DNA from 3 places in the Blastococcus sp. HT6-30 genome. Region 2 is predicted to be linked to each of the others. Evidence: riboswitches for the same ligand, from Rfam matches in the RefSeq annotation. Region 2 holds a riboswitch; each other region holds the start of a gene.

Region 1 (5,155 bases), 710 kb from region 2:
CGCCCGTGGGCCCTGGAGGTCGGCGCCCGGTTGCGCGACCTCGGGCTGCTCCCCGACGGTCCGCTCCCCCGCGACGCCGCGGGGCTGCTGGCCGCGCTCCCCGACCGTCCGGGGGTGCCCATGTGACGACCGTGGGGATCGGGCTGTCGTCGGGGGTGAGCGCCGCCGAGGTGCTGGCCGCGGTGGACGCCGTCCTGCCCCCGGTCGCCGGCCCGGTGCGGCTGGCCACCCTCGACACGCGGTCGACCGAGCCGGGGCTGGTCGCGGCCGCCGCACGGCGCGGCTGGCCGGTGACCGGCCACCCGGCGGCGGACCTGGCCGCCGTGCTGGTGCCCACGCCGTCGCCCGCCGTCGCGGCCCGCGTCGGCACCCCCTCCGTGGCCGAGGCGGCGGCCCTGCTCGGCGGGGGTGAACTCGTCGTCGGCAAGACCGTCCACGGCCGGGTGACGGTCGCCGTCGCCCGGCTGCCCGACGCCGCCGGGACCGCCGTCGACGCCGAGGACCGAGGAGGTCCCGTGACCCCCGACCCGGCCGGCGAGCTGCTGCACCCGGTGGGGCTCCGGCTCGCCGGCCGGCCCGTGGTCGTGGTGGGCGGCGGCGCGACGGCGCACCGCGGGGTCGCCGGCCTGCGGGCCGCCGGCGCAGTGGTCACCGTGGTCGGCCCCGAGGTCACCCCCGCGCTGGAGTCGCTGGCGACGACCGGCGGGATTGCCTGGGAGCGCCGGCCCTACGGCGCCGGCGACCTCGCCGGTGCCTGGTTCGCGCTGGCGGCGAGCGGGGACCCCGCGGTGGACGCGGCGGTGGCCGCGGAGGCGGAGCAGGCCCGCATCTTCTGCACCCGGGCCGACGACCCGGCGCTGTCCAGCGCCGCACTCCCGGTCGCGGGCCGGGCGGGCGACCTGGTGGTCGCGGTCCACCGCGCCGCGGATCCCCGGCGGGCGGCCGGTGTGCGGAACGCCGTGCTGGCCGGCCTCGGCGACGGGACGCTGGCTCTCCGGTCGCCCGACGCCGGAGCCGCCCCCGGACGCGTGGTCCTCGTCGGTGGCGGCCCGGGGGATCCGGGGCTGATCACGGTGCGCGGCCGGCAGGCGCTCGCCGAGGCCGACGTCGTGCTGGTCGACCACCTGGCACCCCGGTCGCTGCTCACGTGCCTGGCGCCCGGCGCCGAGGTGATCGACGCCGCCAAGCTCCCGCGGGGCCGGTTCATGGCGCAGGAGCGGATCAACGACCTGCTGGTGGGCCACGCGCGCGCCGGCCGGCGGGTGGTCCGGTTGAAGGGCGGCGACCCGTTCGTCTTCGGCCGCGGCATGGAGGAGCTGGCGGCCTGTACCGCCGCCGGGGTGCCGGTGGAGGTGGTGCCGGGCGTCACCAGCGCCGTCGCCGTTCCTGCCCTGGGCGGCATCCCGGTCACCCATCGCGGCCTGACCCACGAGTTCGTCGTCGTCTCCGGCCATCTGCCCCCGGGCCATCCGCAGTCGCTGGTCGACTGGGCGGCCCTCGGCCGGCTGCGCGGCACGCTCGTCGTGCTCATGGGCGTGGAGACCGCCCCCGCGATCGCCGCGGCACTGGTCGAGCACGGCCGGGCGCCGGACACCCCGGTCGCCGTCGTGGCCGACGGCTCCACCGCCACCCAGCGGAGCGTGCGCACCACCCTCGCCGGCCTGCCGCAGGTCCTCGCCGACGGTGGCATCCGGCCACCTGCGGTCTGGGTCGTCGGCGAGGTCGTGAGCCTTGCCACCGTTTCCGAGGGCGCTCCGGCGGTGCGCCGTGACCGTGCGTGAACGCGTCGGCAGCGGAGGAGGAAAGGCCCGACGAACTCGTCACCCGACGTGGTGACGGCGCCGGTCGCCCCCTAGCGTGGGCCCGTCCGGACGGACCCGTCCGTCGCCCGACCGGTGACAGCCGCCCGGACGCCGCCGAACCACCCGCCGGCACCGCCGGCACCCGGACCGGGGACCCATCGCACTCCCGGGGTGAAGCGACCGACCGACCCGGAAGGGCCGCCGGACGCCGGGCGTCTTCCCGCCCGAACCCGTCAGCTAACCCGGTAGGCGGCCGTGGAAGAAAGGAAAACCCGCCGAACATGGCGAGTTCGCTCAACCCTGCCCACCGCCGGATCACCGGCCGTCGGGCCCTGGTGGCCCTCGTGGCCGCCGGCGGTGTCGCCCTCACGCCGCTCCCCGCGTTCGCCGACCCCGAGCGGCCGACGACGTCGCAGCAGGCCGCGCAGCTGATCGCGAGCCGGGCGCACGACCTGGAAGTGCTCACCGAGCGGTACAACGAGACCCGCGAGCAGCTCAAGGCGACCCAGCAGGCCGCCGACCTGGCCGCCGAGGAGCTCACCGCCGCGCAGGCCGCCCTGGAGCGCGCCCGCGACCGGGTCCGCACCGTGGCCCGCAGCGCCTACACCGGCGACGGGCTCGGCGTCCTCGAGGCCATGCTGACCAGCGGCTCCGCCGGCGACCTGGTCGACCGGGTGGGCCTGCTCGACGCCATCGCCGCGCACAACAACGGCGTGCTGAGCGAGGCCCGTCAGGCCGGGGAGGACGCCGACCGGGCCCGGGCCTCGGCCGAGCAGGCAGCGGAGGACGCGCGGTCCCAGGTCGACCGGGTCACCGCCGAGCGGGCCCGGCTGGACCAGCAGATCGCGGAGTACCAGGCGCAGTACGAGCGGCTCACCGAGGAGGAGAAGCGCGCCTCCCGGGCCGCCGCGGAGCGGCACGCCGCCGAGCAGGAGGTGGCGGCTGCCCAGGAGGCGGCGGCTGCCGAGGAGGCTCCGGCCGAGCAGGCCCCGGCCCCTGCGGCGCCGCGCGCCTCGGCGCCGGTCGCCGCTGCCCCGGCTCCGGCGGCCCCGCCTGCTCCGGCTCCGGCTGCTCCGGCTCCGGCTGCTCCGGCTCCGGCTGCCCCAGCTCCGGCTGCCCCAGCTCCGGCCGCCCTGCCGGCTCCGGCCCCCGCACCCCCGCCGGCGCCGGTCGCGGGCGGGAGCGCCGCGGCCCGGACCGCGGTCGACACCGCCCTGGCCCAGGTGGGCGACCCCTACGTGTGGGCCGCCGCCGGGCCGAACGCCTTCGACTGCTCCGGGCTGGTGCAGTACGCCTACGCCGCGGCCGGCATCTCGGTGCCGCACTCGAGCCGGATGCAGTCGACCATGGGCACCCCGGTGTCCCGGTCGGCCCTGCAGCCGGGTGACCTGCTGTTCTTCTACAGCCCGGTCAGCCACGTCGGCATCTACGTCGGCAACGGGCAGATGGTGCACGCCTCGACCTCGGGCGTGCCGGTCAAGGTCGCGTCGATCGACTCGATGGGCAGCTTCAACAGCGCCCGGCGGATCGCCGGCTGATCTCGGGGCGCGCGGGGCGGCGGTCCGCCCCGCGCCCCCGCCTGCCCGGAGGCCCGGGCGGGCGGCGTGGGACGATCGCGTTCCGTGCGGGTCGGGACGCGGGGCGAGCTCCCCCGCGAGGTCAGGGTCCTGGCGGTCATCGCCTTCGTCGTGGCGTTGGGGTTCGGCATCGTCGCGCCGGCGATCCCGCTGTTCGCCCGCTCCTTCGGCGTCGGCACCACCGCCGTCGGGCTGGCGGTGAGCGCCTTCGCGTTCTTCCGCTTCGTCTCCGCGTTCAGCGGCGGCACGCTGGTCGAGCGCTTCGGCGAGCGGCTGGTGCTGGCCACCGGCCTGGCCATCGTCGCCGTGACCACCGGTGCGGCGGGGCTGGCGGGGTCCTTTCCGCTGTTCCTCGCCCTGCGGGCGGCCGGTGGCATCGGCAGCGCCATGTTCACCGTGGCCGCCCTCTCGCTGCTGCTGCGCGTCGCACCCCCGTCGCACCGAGGGCGGGCGGCCGCCACCTGGCAGGGCGGCTTCATCCTGGGCGGCATCGCCGGGCCCGCGGCCGGCGGGCTGCTGGCCGAGCTCTCCCCCCGGCTGCCCTTCTTCCTCTACGCCGGGTTCCTGCTCGTGGCCGGCGGCGTCGGTGTGCTGATGCTCCGCTCGGCCGCGCCCGCCCCGGACCCCGAGGCCGCGGACGTCGCCTCGCCCGACCTCGGCGCCGGGCCGATGCCCCTGGGCACCGCGCTGCGCTCCCGGGTGTACCTCGCCGCGCTGGTGGCGAACTTCGGCGTCGGCTGGGTGCTCTTCGGCGTCCGCAACTCGCTGGTGCCGCTGTACGTGACCGAGGAGCTCGGCCGGACGGTCGCCTGGGCGGGCGCCGGCCTGCTGGCCGGCTCGGTCGCCCAGGCGCTGGGGCTGCTGCGGTCCGGCCGGCTGGTGGACGGCTGGGGACGGCGTCCCTCCCTGGTGGTCGGCGCCGCGCTGGGCACCGCCGCCATGGCGATCCTCGTCCTGCCGCCGGTCATCTGGGCGTTCCTGCTGTCCATGGCCGTCTTCGGGCTGGCGGCCTCCCTGCTGGCCAGCGCGCCGGCCGCGCTCGTCGGCGACATGAGCGCCGGGCGGGGCGGCCGGGTCGTGGCGGTGTTCCAGATGTCGGCCGACCTCGGGGCCATCGCCGGCCCGCTGGTCGCCGGCTGGCTGACCGACGTCGCGTCCTTCCAGGTGGCGTTCGCCGTGAGCACCGCCGTCCTCGCGGCCGGTCTCGTGGGCGGTCTGGTCATGCCGCGCGAGGCGCCCCGGCCCGCGGCGGTCGGGGCGCCCACCCCCTGACCCCCGTCAGCTGCTCCGGTACAACCGGGTGGTCAGCGGCAGGAACACCGCGGCCAGGCCGGCGGCCACCGCCAGCGAGACGCCGATCGCGCCGCCGTCCGGTGTGCCGTCCATCAGCGAGCGGCACGCCGTCGCGAGGATCGAGATCGGGTTGACGGCGACGAACGCCTGCAGCGGCCCGGGCAGCGTGGCGGGGTCGACGAACACGTTGGACAGGAACGTCAGCGGGAAGATGCCCATGAAGCCGGCGTTCATCACCGCGTTCGGGCTCCGGAGCAGCAGGCCGAGCACCGAGAACGCCCACGACAGCCCGAAGGAGAGGACCAGCACGAGGGCCAGTGCCGCCACGGCACCGGCCACCCCCGCGTCCGGGCGGTAGCCCAGGAGCACACCGACGACGATGATCACGGTGCCGGCGACGACGTACCGGACGCTGTCCCCGAGCAGCGAGCCCAGCAGTCCAGCACCCCGTGGATCGTCCCGGCCGGGACGACGAGGTCCAGC
Region 2 (5,155 bases):
ACGCCGAGCGCGCCGCCGAAGTAGCCGCCGTAAGCGGTGGCGAGGAACAGCGCCGGATACAGCCAGGCGGGGTCGCGGCCGGGCTCGCCGGCGGCCTGACCGGCCAGGCGTCGGGTGACCAGGGGCTGGACGGCGAGCAGCAGGCTGGCCATCAGGACCAGCACGGGAACCACGACGTCGAAGGCCTCCGAGGGCGTGGTCAGCAGCAGGACGCTGCCCACCAGCCCGCCGGCGACGGCGACCGCCGAGAAGCGGACCAGCCGGCGGCGCTGCCCGGCGTACTCGCGCCGGAAGCCGGCGACGCCGCCGAGGTAGCCGGGCCACTGGGCCAGGGAGTTGGTGACGTTGGCCGCCACCGTGCCGAGCCCCAGCGCCACCAGGGTGGGGAAGAGGATCAGGGAACCGCCGCCGGCGATGGAGTTGACGACGCCAGCGACGAAGGCGACACCGGCGGCGATGAGCAGGTCGACGGCGGACACGACGGGGAACCCTACGGTGGGCCCGTGCGGAAGCCGCCGAGCGTGACGTGGCTGGGAGCGCTGCTGGGTGGATCCTGGGTGCTCCACCTGGTGCGGCCGCGCACCTACCAGTGGCTGGTGCCCCCGGAGCTCGGCGACGCCCGCGCATGGGTACTCGCCTCCGGCGTCGCCGAGATCGGCACCGCGGCGCTGCTCGCCGCGCCGGCCACCCGGCGCGCGGGCGGCTGGGCCGCCGCCGGCCTGCTGCTGGCCTTCGTGCCGGCCCACCTGCACACGTTCCGGATCGTTCCGCGGGCGGCAGTTCCGCTCGCGGTCTCGGGGGTGCGGCTGCCCCTGCAGGTGCCCATGGTGCGGGCTGCGCTGCGGGTCGCCCGCGGCCGGGCATGACCGAGGGCGGCTGCCGTGCCGCGAGGGTGACCGCCGCGCCGGGGCCGGGCACACTGCGAGCATGCCGAGCGCCCCGATGCCCGACGACTGGCAGCGCGCCCTGGTCGTCGCCGCCCACCCCGACGACATCGAGTACGGCCTCGCCGCCGCCGTCGCCGTGTGGACGGCGGCCGGCAAGGAGGTGCACTACCTGCTGGCCACCCGCGGCGAGGCCGGGATCGCCGGGATGCCGCCGGCCGAGGCGGGCCGGCTGCGGGAGGCCGAGGAGCGGGCGTCGGCCGCGGTCGTCGGCGTCACCGAGGTCGAGTTCCTCGATCAGCGTGACGGCGTGCTGGTGGCCGGCCCGGAGCTGCGCCGGGAGCTCGCCGGGGGCATCCGGCGGCACCGCCCGGAACTGGTGGTGACCCTGCACGGCGGGGACGCCTGGACGCCGCCCGGCGTCAGCCCTGTCGCCTTGAACTCCCCGGACCACCGGGCGCTCACCCGGTCGGTGCTCGACGCGGTCGCCGATGCGGCCAACGAGTGGATCTTCCCGGACCTCGCCGAGGAGCCGTGGGCCGGCGTGCAGTACGTCGCGGTGCAGCACATGGGCGGCGAGCCACCGCACGCGATGGACGTCAGCGGGGGAGCGGAGGCCGCCGTCGCCTCGCTCACCGAGCACCGCCGGTACCTCGAGGCGCTGTCCGACGAGCCGGTCGAGGAGCAGGCCCGGCAGCAGATCGACATGGCGACCCTCACCGAGGACGGCGGCCGCCGGGTGGGCTTCACGCTCTACTGGGGATGACCACCGCCGGCACCGGCGGCGAGTCGGCCGGGGGCGTCCGCGACCGGTGATGCCCGTGGGCGTGTTCCTCGCCCCGGACGCGGCACTAGACTGGCCGGCACGACGGACGAGTCGGCTGGGCGGTCGCGTCGGCGGGGGAGACCCCGTCGCCGAGGAACGTCCGGGCTCCACAGGGCAGGGTGGTCGTTAACGGCGACCCGGGGTGACCCGCGGGACAGTGCCACAGAGAACAGACCGCCAGCGGCTCGCCGCTGGTAAGGGTGAAACGGCGGTGTAAGAGACCACCGCACACCGGGTGACCGGTGTGGCTCGGTAAACCCCACCCGGAGCTAGGTCAAGAAGGTTCGGCGGTCCGCCGCCGTTCCGCGCAGGCGTTCGAGGGCGGCCCGTCCGAGCCTGCGGGTAGACCGCTGGAGCCTGCCGGCAACGGCAGGCCTAGATGGATGACCGCCCATCGGGAGGCCGCAAGGCGCCCGTGGACAGAACCCGGCGTACAGGCCGACTCGTCCGTCGCCCCGCCCCCCGCGTCGTCGGCGTCGGCTCAGCGCTGGTCGCGGCGCAGGGGATGGTCGTCGGGGACCTCCACCACGACGATCCGGACGCCGTCCGGATCCTCGATCCACATCTCGATCAGCCCCCATGGCTCGAGCCGGGGCGGCTGCGTGACCGTCACGCCGGCCGACGTGAGACGGCGGTGTTCGGCGGCGACGTCGCGGACCTGCAGCCACAGCGCGAGCCCCTTCGGGCTGTCCGACGACCGACCGGAGACCTCCAGCAGCCCGTTGCCCAGGAAGAAGACGACCCCCGGATGTTCCGAGGGTCCGAACTCGCGATGGACCGCCAGGCCCAGGACGTCGCGGTAGAACGACTGCGACCGCTGCGGATCGGACGGTCGCAGCAGGACGCGGCTGCTCAGGATGTCCATGGCGCCATCCTGCCCCGCACCGACCAGCTGGGACGCCACCGCGGGCCTCAGGCGGCGATCGGGTGGTGGTGGCAGCGCCCGCCGGTGGTGGTCCGGGCCCCGCACGGCGCACCGGCCTTGGTCCGGCCGCCGCTCTCTCCGCAGCGAGCCGGCGACCGCGGCTGCGTGGGTACCGGCCCGGCCAGGACCGGGCGGGCGAAGGGCAGCACGACGGCGTCGTGCCCCGGCGCCCGGGCGGCCGGGGGAATGCCCGGGGCGGCGGCAGTGATCGCGTTCTCGCGTTGGCCGGCACGACGGCGCAGGGCCGCCGCGGCGGTCAGGCCGGCGGTGAAGGCAGCGATCGCGGTGGCGGCGTGGCTGGTGCGCATGCCTGTCTCATCGGCAGTCCGGGAGGCCGGCGGAACGTCCGCCGACCGGTTCGCCGCCGGCGTCGAGCGCTGGCCGGGTGCCGGTCACCCGGGGTTGGACCACCGGCTGCCGGGCGTCGTCTGCCCCGGCCAGGGTCGGGACCGCCTGAGCCTGCACCGACGAGGGCTGCGGCGCGTTCCGGCCGCAGTTGTTCCGCTCTGCGCGCACGTCCGGTCACCCTGCGTCCGACGGCACGGTGGGTCCCGGGAAAAGCCGGGCACGGACTCCTGCCGCCCCTCCCGCTCTGCCTACCGTGCCCCTGTCCGCCGATCGGCGGAACCGGATGGCGTACCGCCGAACCTGCCCCCGCCACCCGGCCACATCGAGACGACGGGCAGGCGCGGGGGACCCACTCTCGCAGGACCGGGCCGTCAGGCCCTGGGGTGAAGCCGTGGTCCACGGCCGGGCAGCTCTCGCCCGAACCCGACAGCTAACCCCGCAGGCGGCGAGAGGCTCACATCCCCATGCGCAATCGCTCCCAGGGGCGGCACCGTGCCGCCCGCACGTCGGCCGTGGCCGTCGTGGCACGCCCCGCGGCAGTGCTCGCGGCAGCATCGGCCCTCTCCTTCACCGGCCTGGCTTCCGCCGCGGCCCACACCGGTGAGCACACGGTGCAGCCCGGTGACACGCTGAGCTCCCTGGCGGCCGCCCACGGCACCTCGTGGCAGACCGTCTACGACGTCAACCGCGCCACCATCGGCGCGAACCCGAACGTCCTGCGCGTCGGGCAGGCGCTGTCCATCGGCGGCTCCGCACCGGTGGAGGCCGCGCCGAGCACGGCTGCGAGCTCGTACACCGTGCAGGCAGGCGACACGCTGGGCAGGATCGCCGCCCGCCACGGCATCACCTGGCAGCAGCTGCACGCCCTCAACCTGCAGGTGATCGGTCCGAACGCGAACGTCCTGCGGGTCGGTCAGCGTCTCGCCCTCAGCGGCGGGGGCGGCCCGGCCGCCGTCGTGAACGCGCCGGTGCCGCGGGCCAGCCGGGCGGAGCGGCCGGCTGCGGCTCCTGCCGCGTACGACGTGTGGGCCCCCCACGTGCGACCCGCCGTCCAGGAGGTCGCCGAGCGGTTCGGCATCCCGACGGTCCTCACCCGGCCCGGCCACAGCCCGACGCAGGACCGTGCCGCGGACTTCATGGTCTACGACGACCGGGCCGCCGGTGACGCGATCGCCCAGTACGTCATCGACAACGCCGCGCGGTTCGGCGTCGACTACGTGATCTGGCAGCAGCGGATCGCCGCCTCGTGGACCGGTTGGGCGTGGCAGGGCATGGCGGACCGGGGATCGCCCACCGCCAACCACATGGACCATCCGCACGTGGCCTTCCGGACCGCCGGCTGACCACCGGCGAGCGTCTCCTGCCGCCCTCGGCAGGAGACGCTCGCCGTGCCGGTGGCCGCCGGGTCGGGCGCGGGCGCCCGGCCCCGCATGCCGGTCCGTCAGACGGCGACGGCGGTGACGAACGTGCAGATGCCCTCGCCCGAGTCGGCCCGGTGCCGCAGGCCGATGGCCGCCAGCAGCGCCGTCTCCACGCGGTGGGCCAGGCGCCGGGGGCCCTCGTACCAGGTGCTGCCGCCGGTGGTCACGGTGACGTCGGTGAAGCCGGCCAGCCGGACGTGCTCGACGAGCATCCAGTCGGGGAGGATCGAGATGTGGCCTGGCTGGTGGTAGTGCTTCGGCCCGAAGATGAACGGCGCCCCCCGGAGGAACATCTTCAGCCGGGAGTGCGGATGGGTGACGTTCGGCGTGCTGACGAGCAGCCGGTCGCCGGGCCGGAGCAGCGACCGGATCGAGCGGAGCACCTTCCGCGGGTTCTCGACGTGCTCGAGCGTCTCGACGCACACCACCATGTCGAAGGGGCCGCGGGTCTCCTCCGTCCACACCGGGTCGTCGAGGTCCAGCCGGTGGATCCAGTCGTGCGGCGGGTCGAGGTCGGTGGGCACGACGTCGAACCCGGCCTCGCGCATCCGGCACGCCAGTGCTCCGCAGCCGGCACCGACCTCGAGGATCCGGCCGCCCTCGGGCAGTGCCTGTTGCACCAGTTCGACCGCATACTCGTGCACGCCCGGAGCGGCGTGGACGCCGTGCCCCTGGTAGGACCAGATGGCCGCGGTGCGGTGGCTGGAGGAGTGCTCGTCCACGGTCACGTCCGGAGTCTGACCTACCCGCG
Region 3 (5,155 bases), 790 kb from region 2:
AGCGCAGTCTCGCCGGCCTGCCCAAGCAGGGCGGCCGCGCGCCCTGGCGGCTGCACCAGAACTACCTGCGCGACGTCGCGCTGATGCGCCGCGGCTCCCTGGAGGACGAGGGCATGACCTTCCAGCCGCGAGCGCTGGCCGGCGCCGTCGCCGAGCGGACGATGGCGTGATGGGTCCCTACGCGTTCGCGGGCGGAACGGCCGTCGTCACCGGCGCGGCGAGCGGCATCGGCGAAGCGCTCGCCGCGCAGCTGGCCGGGCGGGGCAGCCACCTGGTGCTGCTGGACCGCGATGCCGAGCGGCTCGAGGGGGTGGCCGGGCGGATCCGTGCCGACCACCCGGGGCTGCGGATCGCCACCCACGTAGCCGACCTCGCCGACGACGAGGCGACCGCCCGGGTGGCGGCGACGCTCGTCGCCGAGCACCCGGAGACGACGCTGCTGGTCAACAACGCCGGGGTCGCGCTCGGCGGGCGCTTCGACCAGGTCACCCTGGAGGAGTTCGAGTGGGTGATGGCGATCAACGTGCGCGCCGTCGTCCAGCTCACCCACGCCCTGCTGCCGGTGCTCAAGACGCACCCCGGCGCGCACGTGGTGAACGTGTCCAGCGTCTTCGGCATCGTCGCCCCGGCCGGCCAGGCCGCCTACGCGGCCAGCAAGTTCGCCGTCCGGGGGTTCACCGAGGCGCTGCGGCACGAGCTGGCCGAGGACGGCATCGGCGTGACTGTGGTGCACCCCGGCGGCGTCCGCACGCGCATCGCCGAGAGCGCCCGGACCGGCTCGGGCGTGTCGGTGGCGGAGTACGAGGAGGGGCGCAAGCGGTTCGCCACGCTGCTCCGGATGCCGCCGGAGGACGCCGCCGCGCAGATCGTCGCGGCGATCGAGCGTCGTCGTCCGCGGCTGCTGATCGGCTGGACCGCGAAGGTTCCCGACGTGCTCGTGCGGCTCGTGCCGGGCAGCTACTGGCGGCTGATCGCCCGTCGGGCGGCACCGGCGAAGCCGACGAGCTGACCGGTCGCGGCGCTCCGGGAGCGTTCCCCGAGGCGTCCCCGGATCAGCACCTGCAACTCCGGGAGCAACGCCCGGATGGTGGGCGTCGACGAGGCGCTGGGTCTCCGGCCGACCGGGGAAGCTGCCGTCGTGGGCGCCCCAGGCCTGAGCGACGGCACCTCGATTGCGCCGTCGTCCCGCCGGTGCGGTTGACTGCCCCGGTGCCGGCCGACCGTCCCGTCCCCCCGGAGTTCGTCCGCGCCCACACCCGCGCGGTGCGGCCCGAACTGGTGCCCGAGGTGGAGCTGCTGGTGGCCGCCGACGTCGTCGCCCTGTGGGAGGCCATGGAGACCGAGCAGGGGCGCACCTCCACCGATCCGCCGTTCTGGGCGGCGGCCTGGCCGGGCGGACAGGCGCTGGCGCGGTACGTGCTCGACCACCCCGACCTGGTCGCGGGGCGGGCGGTGCTGGATCTCGGCGCCGGCAGCGGGCTGGTCGCCGTGGCGGCGGTCCGTGCCGGGGCGACGTCCGTGCTCGCCAGCGACGTCGACCCCTTCGCGCTGACCGCCGTGATCGTGAACGCCGAGCGGAACGGAACGCCGGGCATCACGCCGGTGGGTGACGTGCTGGGCGCCGAACCGCCGGACGTGGCGGTGATCCTGGCCGGCGACGTCTGCTACGACCGAGAGATGACCGACCGGGTGCTGCCCTTCCTGGAGGCCGCACGTGCCCGCGGCGTGGAGGTGCTGGTCGGCGATCCGGGGCGCGTCTACCTCCCGGAGGACCGGCTGCAGTCCCTGGCCGCCTACGACGTGCCCGACACCGAACCGTCGCCAGGCCGGCCCGCACCGGTGCGCCGGACCACCGTCTGGCGGTTGCCCTGAGGGTCGCGTCACGTTCCTTTTCCCGGCAGGGGATTGTCACGAACGGATAACGCTGGTTACCGTGGGCCCCGCCCGGCCGTTCGTTCTCTCCCCACCCGGGGAGGTCCGCCGGGCGCCGCCGAGTCGCCCGCTGCCGTCGAGTTGCGGGCGAGCCGGGGACCCACCGCAGCACTGGGGTGAATCGCGCGCCGAGCACGTGGCGGCGCGGGTAGGGCCGCTTCCCGCCCGAATCCGTCAGCTGACCCGGTAGGCGGCACGACGGAAGAAACGGAGAGCCGCCGCGTGGTGACCCTGCGGGCCCACCCTGTAAGGAACCGCAGCCGGTACGGGGCCTCGCGCGCGCCTTCCCCGCGCTGAGCGCCCGGGCGCACCACCCGACCGCCGCTGCCACTCGACCACCCCGCAGCAGTCCGTGCAGCCTCCGCTGCCCCGCTGTGCCCCGCCCCTGGAGCAGTTCCTCCCCATGAAGCTTCGCGCCACCTCGATCACCCGCGCCCTCCGGCCCGAGGGCGGACGGCGTAGCGCCGGCCGGGTCCGCCGTCCGGCGCTGCTGCTGGCCGTCGTCGCCGCCGGCGGGCTGATCGCCAACGTCGTCGTCACCGACGAGCCGACCGCGCAGGACGAGCCGCAGCTGGCGTCGGTCAGCGTCGCCGAGCAGCTCGGGATCACCGCCGAGGCGCCCGCCGCCGACACGGTGCAGTCCGCCGTCGACAGCCTCGCCCCGCTGGCGGCGAGCCGCAGCGAGCGCGCCGCCGAGCGGGCTGCGGCCGCCGAGGCCCGGGCCGCCGCGGAGCAGGCCGAGCTCGATCGCCGGGCCGCCGAGGAGGCGGCCCGCATCGCGGCCGAGGAGGCCGCCCGCGCCGAGGCCGCCCGCGCCGAGGCCGCCCGCGCCGAGGCCGCCCGCGCCGAGGCCGCCCGCGCCGAGGCCGCCCGCGCCGAAGCCGCGCGCGCGGAGACGGCTCGTGCCGAGGCCGCCCGCGCCCAGGCAGCCGTCCCCGCTCCGGCGCGCGCGACCAGCGCCCCGGCGGCACCTGCCGCCCCTGCCGGGTCGTTCAAGCAGTACGCGATGAGCAAGGTCGGCAGCGCCGGCGAGTTCAGCTGCCTGGAGAGCCTGTGGGGCAAGGAGAGCGGCTGGAACCCCAACGCGCAGAACCCGACCAGCACCGCGTACGGCATCCCGCAGTTCCTCAACTCGACGTGGGCCGGGACGGGCATCGCCAAGACCTCCGACGGCTACCGGCAGATCGACGCCGGGCTGATCTACATCGAGAACCGCTACGGCTCGCCGTGCGGCGCGTGGTCGCACTCGCGGGCGACCGGCTGGTACTGAGCGCAGCTGGCTCCCCCGATCACCCACCGACCAGATCGGTGATCTCGTCCCCTTCACGCGCGTGATGGGGGGGAGATCGCCGAACTCGTCGTTTCCGGGCTCAGCCGAGGAGGCCGGCCTCGGCCTTGGCGGTGAGGGCGGTGCGGACGGCGGCGTCGACGGTCGCGGCGAAGGCGGGGTCGGTCTCCGCTCGGGCCACGGCGGCGTCGACCATCTCCGGCACCAGACCGGCGTCGACGGTCAGCACCAGCGTGCCCCCGGCCGCGAGGAAGCGGACGGCGCGCTCGCCCGGCGGGATGTCCGCCACCGCCTCGGCGGCACCCAGGTCGTCGGAGACGACCACCCCGTCGAAGTCCAGCCGGTCGCGGAGCAGGTCGGTGACCACGGCGCGGGAGAACGCGGCCTGCTCCTCCGGGTCGATTCGGGGATAGGTCGCCGACGACGTCATCACGAACGGGTCGGCCGCGGTGCGGGCGAGCGCATCGGCGAAGGCGGTGACCTGCTCGTCGCCGGCGGCGGTCACCGGGTCGACGACGTCGCTGGTGATGTCGGTGTTCTCGGACACCCGGCCCAGGCCGGGGAAGTGCTTGAACGTCGGGACGACGCCGTGCGATGCCAGCCCGTCGGCCATCGTCGCGGCAGCGGCTGCCACCGCGGGGCCGGCGCCGGCGTACTGCCGGCCGAACGCGCTGATCGGCGCGTTGCCCGCCTCGGTGCCCGGGGGAACGACGTCGGCCACCGGGGCGAGGTTGAGGTTCAGGCCGGCACCGGACATCGCGGCTCCCAGCCGGTCGGCGAGCGCACCGAGCTCGCCGACCGCCAGCACCCCCTGCTCCACCGCCGGCGGGAGCACGTCGAACCCGGAGCCTTTGAGGGTCTGGACTGCGCCACCCTCCTGGTCGGCGGCGATCCAGAGGTCGGGGCCGGGCGCCGCCTCCTGCCAGGCGGCCGTGGTGGCGGCGAGCTCCGGTGCGGCCAAGGTGGTCCGGCCCTGCAGGAAGACCCCGCCGACCCCCTCGCCGACGACGGCCGTGCCCGCGCCCAGCCCGTCCAGCGGAACGCCGGCCACGAACAGCTGCGACACCTGAGCCCGGCGGTCCAGTCCGGCGAGCACGGCGTCCACGGACACGTCCGCCGACGTCTGCTCGGGCGATGGGGGAGTGGTGGTGGCCGTCGCGGGTCCGCCGCCGGAGAAGGAGGCCGGTCGGACGGGCGTGGAGGCGTAGCCGGTCAGCGCGGCGACGACGACGGCCGCGAGGAGCAGGGACCGCGCCCGGTCCGGCCGTCGGATGGGCGCGGAACCCGCCCGGGACGTCGTCGTGCGGTGTGTGGGCATCTCCCCGAGTGTTGCCCGGGCCGCCCCGGGAGCCGGGGAGATGGTGGCCGTGTCGCAGTCGGGTGACCCTGAGCCGCTACCCGGGCGACGGAGGAGGAGATCCGGAACCGCCCCGCCGACGGCTGACCGGGCACCGTCGGCCCGTCCTGCCTAGGGTCGGGGGGGGCAGGACAGCCGGAGGGGGAGCGATGACCGAGGCCGACGGCGACCGCACCGACCCGCAGAGCGGGATCGTAGGGCGGTCGATCGACGAGTTCGTGAGCCAGCTGCGGTTCTTCACCGACCGCGCCCGCACCCTGGCCGGCAGTGCGACGTCCCGGCTCCCGCTGCCGGCCCTGCCCAGTCCGCCCGGCGCGATGTCGGCCGCCCAGCTGCGCGCGATCATGGAGATGGTGACCGCGCAGCGCACCTCGATCGCGGCGATGCGGGCCCAGTTGGACGCCTTCGACCAGCAGCTCGCCGTCTTCGAGCGGATCCTCGACCCGCTGGTGGAGTGGAGCGGCTCGTGGGCCCGGTTGGAGGAGGCCGTCGGCGACCTCGTCCGCCGGGAGCCGCCGCCCGGGGGCTGAGAGCCCTGTGTCAACCCGCGGCGGTCAGGAGTTGTTGTAGGCCGTTGT

The links. Region 2 has a riboswitch for cyclic di-AMP ahead of ABC795_RS06565 (LysM domain-containing protein). Riboswitches for the same ligand answer to the same signal wherever they lie in the genome.
Region 1: another riboswitch for cyclic di-AMP. It lies ahead of ABC795_RS09985 (NlpC/P60 family protein); the one in region 2 lies ahead of ABC795_RS06565 (LysM domain-containing protein).
Region 3: another riboswitch for cyclic di-AMP. It lies ahead of ABC795_RS10390 (transglycosylase SLT domain-containing protein); the one in region 2 lies ahead of ABC795_RS06565 (LysM domain-containing protein).

The regions. Positions count from the first base shown of each region.
Region 1 is NZ_CP155792.1:2,068,155-2,073,309, forward strand. It holds gene ABC795_RS09975 (ATP-binding cassette domain-containing protein) at 1-126, shown strand, start outside; gene cobA (uroporphyrinogen-III C-methyltransferase) at 123-1,781, shown strand; cyclic di-AMP (ydaO/yuaA leader) riboswitch at 1,917-2,069, shown strand; gene ABC795_RS09985 (NlpC/P60 family protein) at 2,084-3,340, shown strand; gene ABC795_RS09990 (MFS transporter) at 3,425-4,651, shown strand; gene ABC795_RS09995 (ABC transporter permease) at 4,658-5,059, opposite strand; gene ABC795_RS10000 (hypothetical protein) at 5,056-5,155, opposite strand, start outside.
Region 2 is NZ_CP155792.1:1,355,882-1,361,036, forward strand. It holds gene ABC795_RS06535 (sulfite exporter TauE/SafE family protein) at 1-479, opposite strand, end outside; gene ABC795_RS06540 (hypothetical protein) at 504-866, shown strand; gene ABC795_RS06545 (PIG-L family deacetylase) at 928-1,650, shown strand; RNA gene rnpB (RNase P RNA component class A) at 1,758-2,160, shown strand; gene ABC795_RS06555 (VOC family protein) at 2,192-2,575, opposite strand; gene ABC795_RS06560 (hypothetical protein) at 2,623-2,943, opposite strand; cyclic di-AMP (ydaO/yuaA leader) riboswitch at 3,324-3,423, shown strand; gene ABC795_RS06565 (LysM domain-containing protein) at 3,448-4,326, shown strand; gene ABC795_RS06570 (methyltransferase domain-containing protein) at 4,425-5,132, opposite strand.
Region 3 is NZ_CP155792.1:2,144,852-2,150,006, reverse strand. It holds gene ABC795_RS10405 (NAD(P)/FAD-dependent oxidoreductase) at 1-170, shown strand, start outside; gene ABC795_RS10400 (SDR family NAD(P)-dependent oxidoreductase) at 170-1,009, shown strand; gene ABC795_RS10395 (50S ribosomal protein L11 methyltransferase) at 1,210-1,872, shown strand; cyclic di-AMP (ydaO/yuaA leader) riboswitch at 1,997-2,141, shown strand; gene ABC795_RS10390 (transglycosylase SLT domain-containing protein) at 2,336-3,202, shown strand; gene ABC795_RS10385 (glycoside hydrolase family 3 N-terminal domain-containing protein) at 3,303-4,538, opposite strand; gene ABC795_RS10380 (hypothetical protein) at 4,727-5,107, shown strand; gene ABC795_RS10375 (IS110 family transposase) at 5,118-5,155, opposite strand, start outside.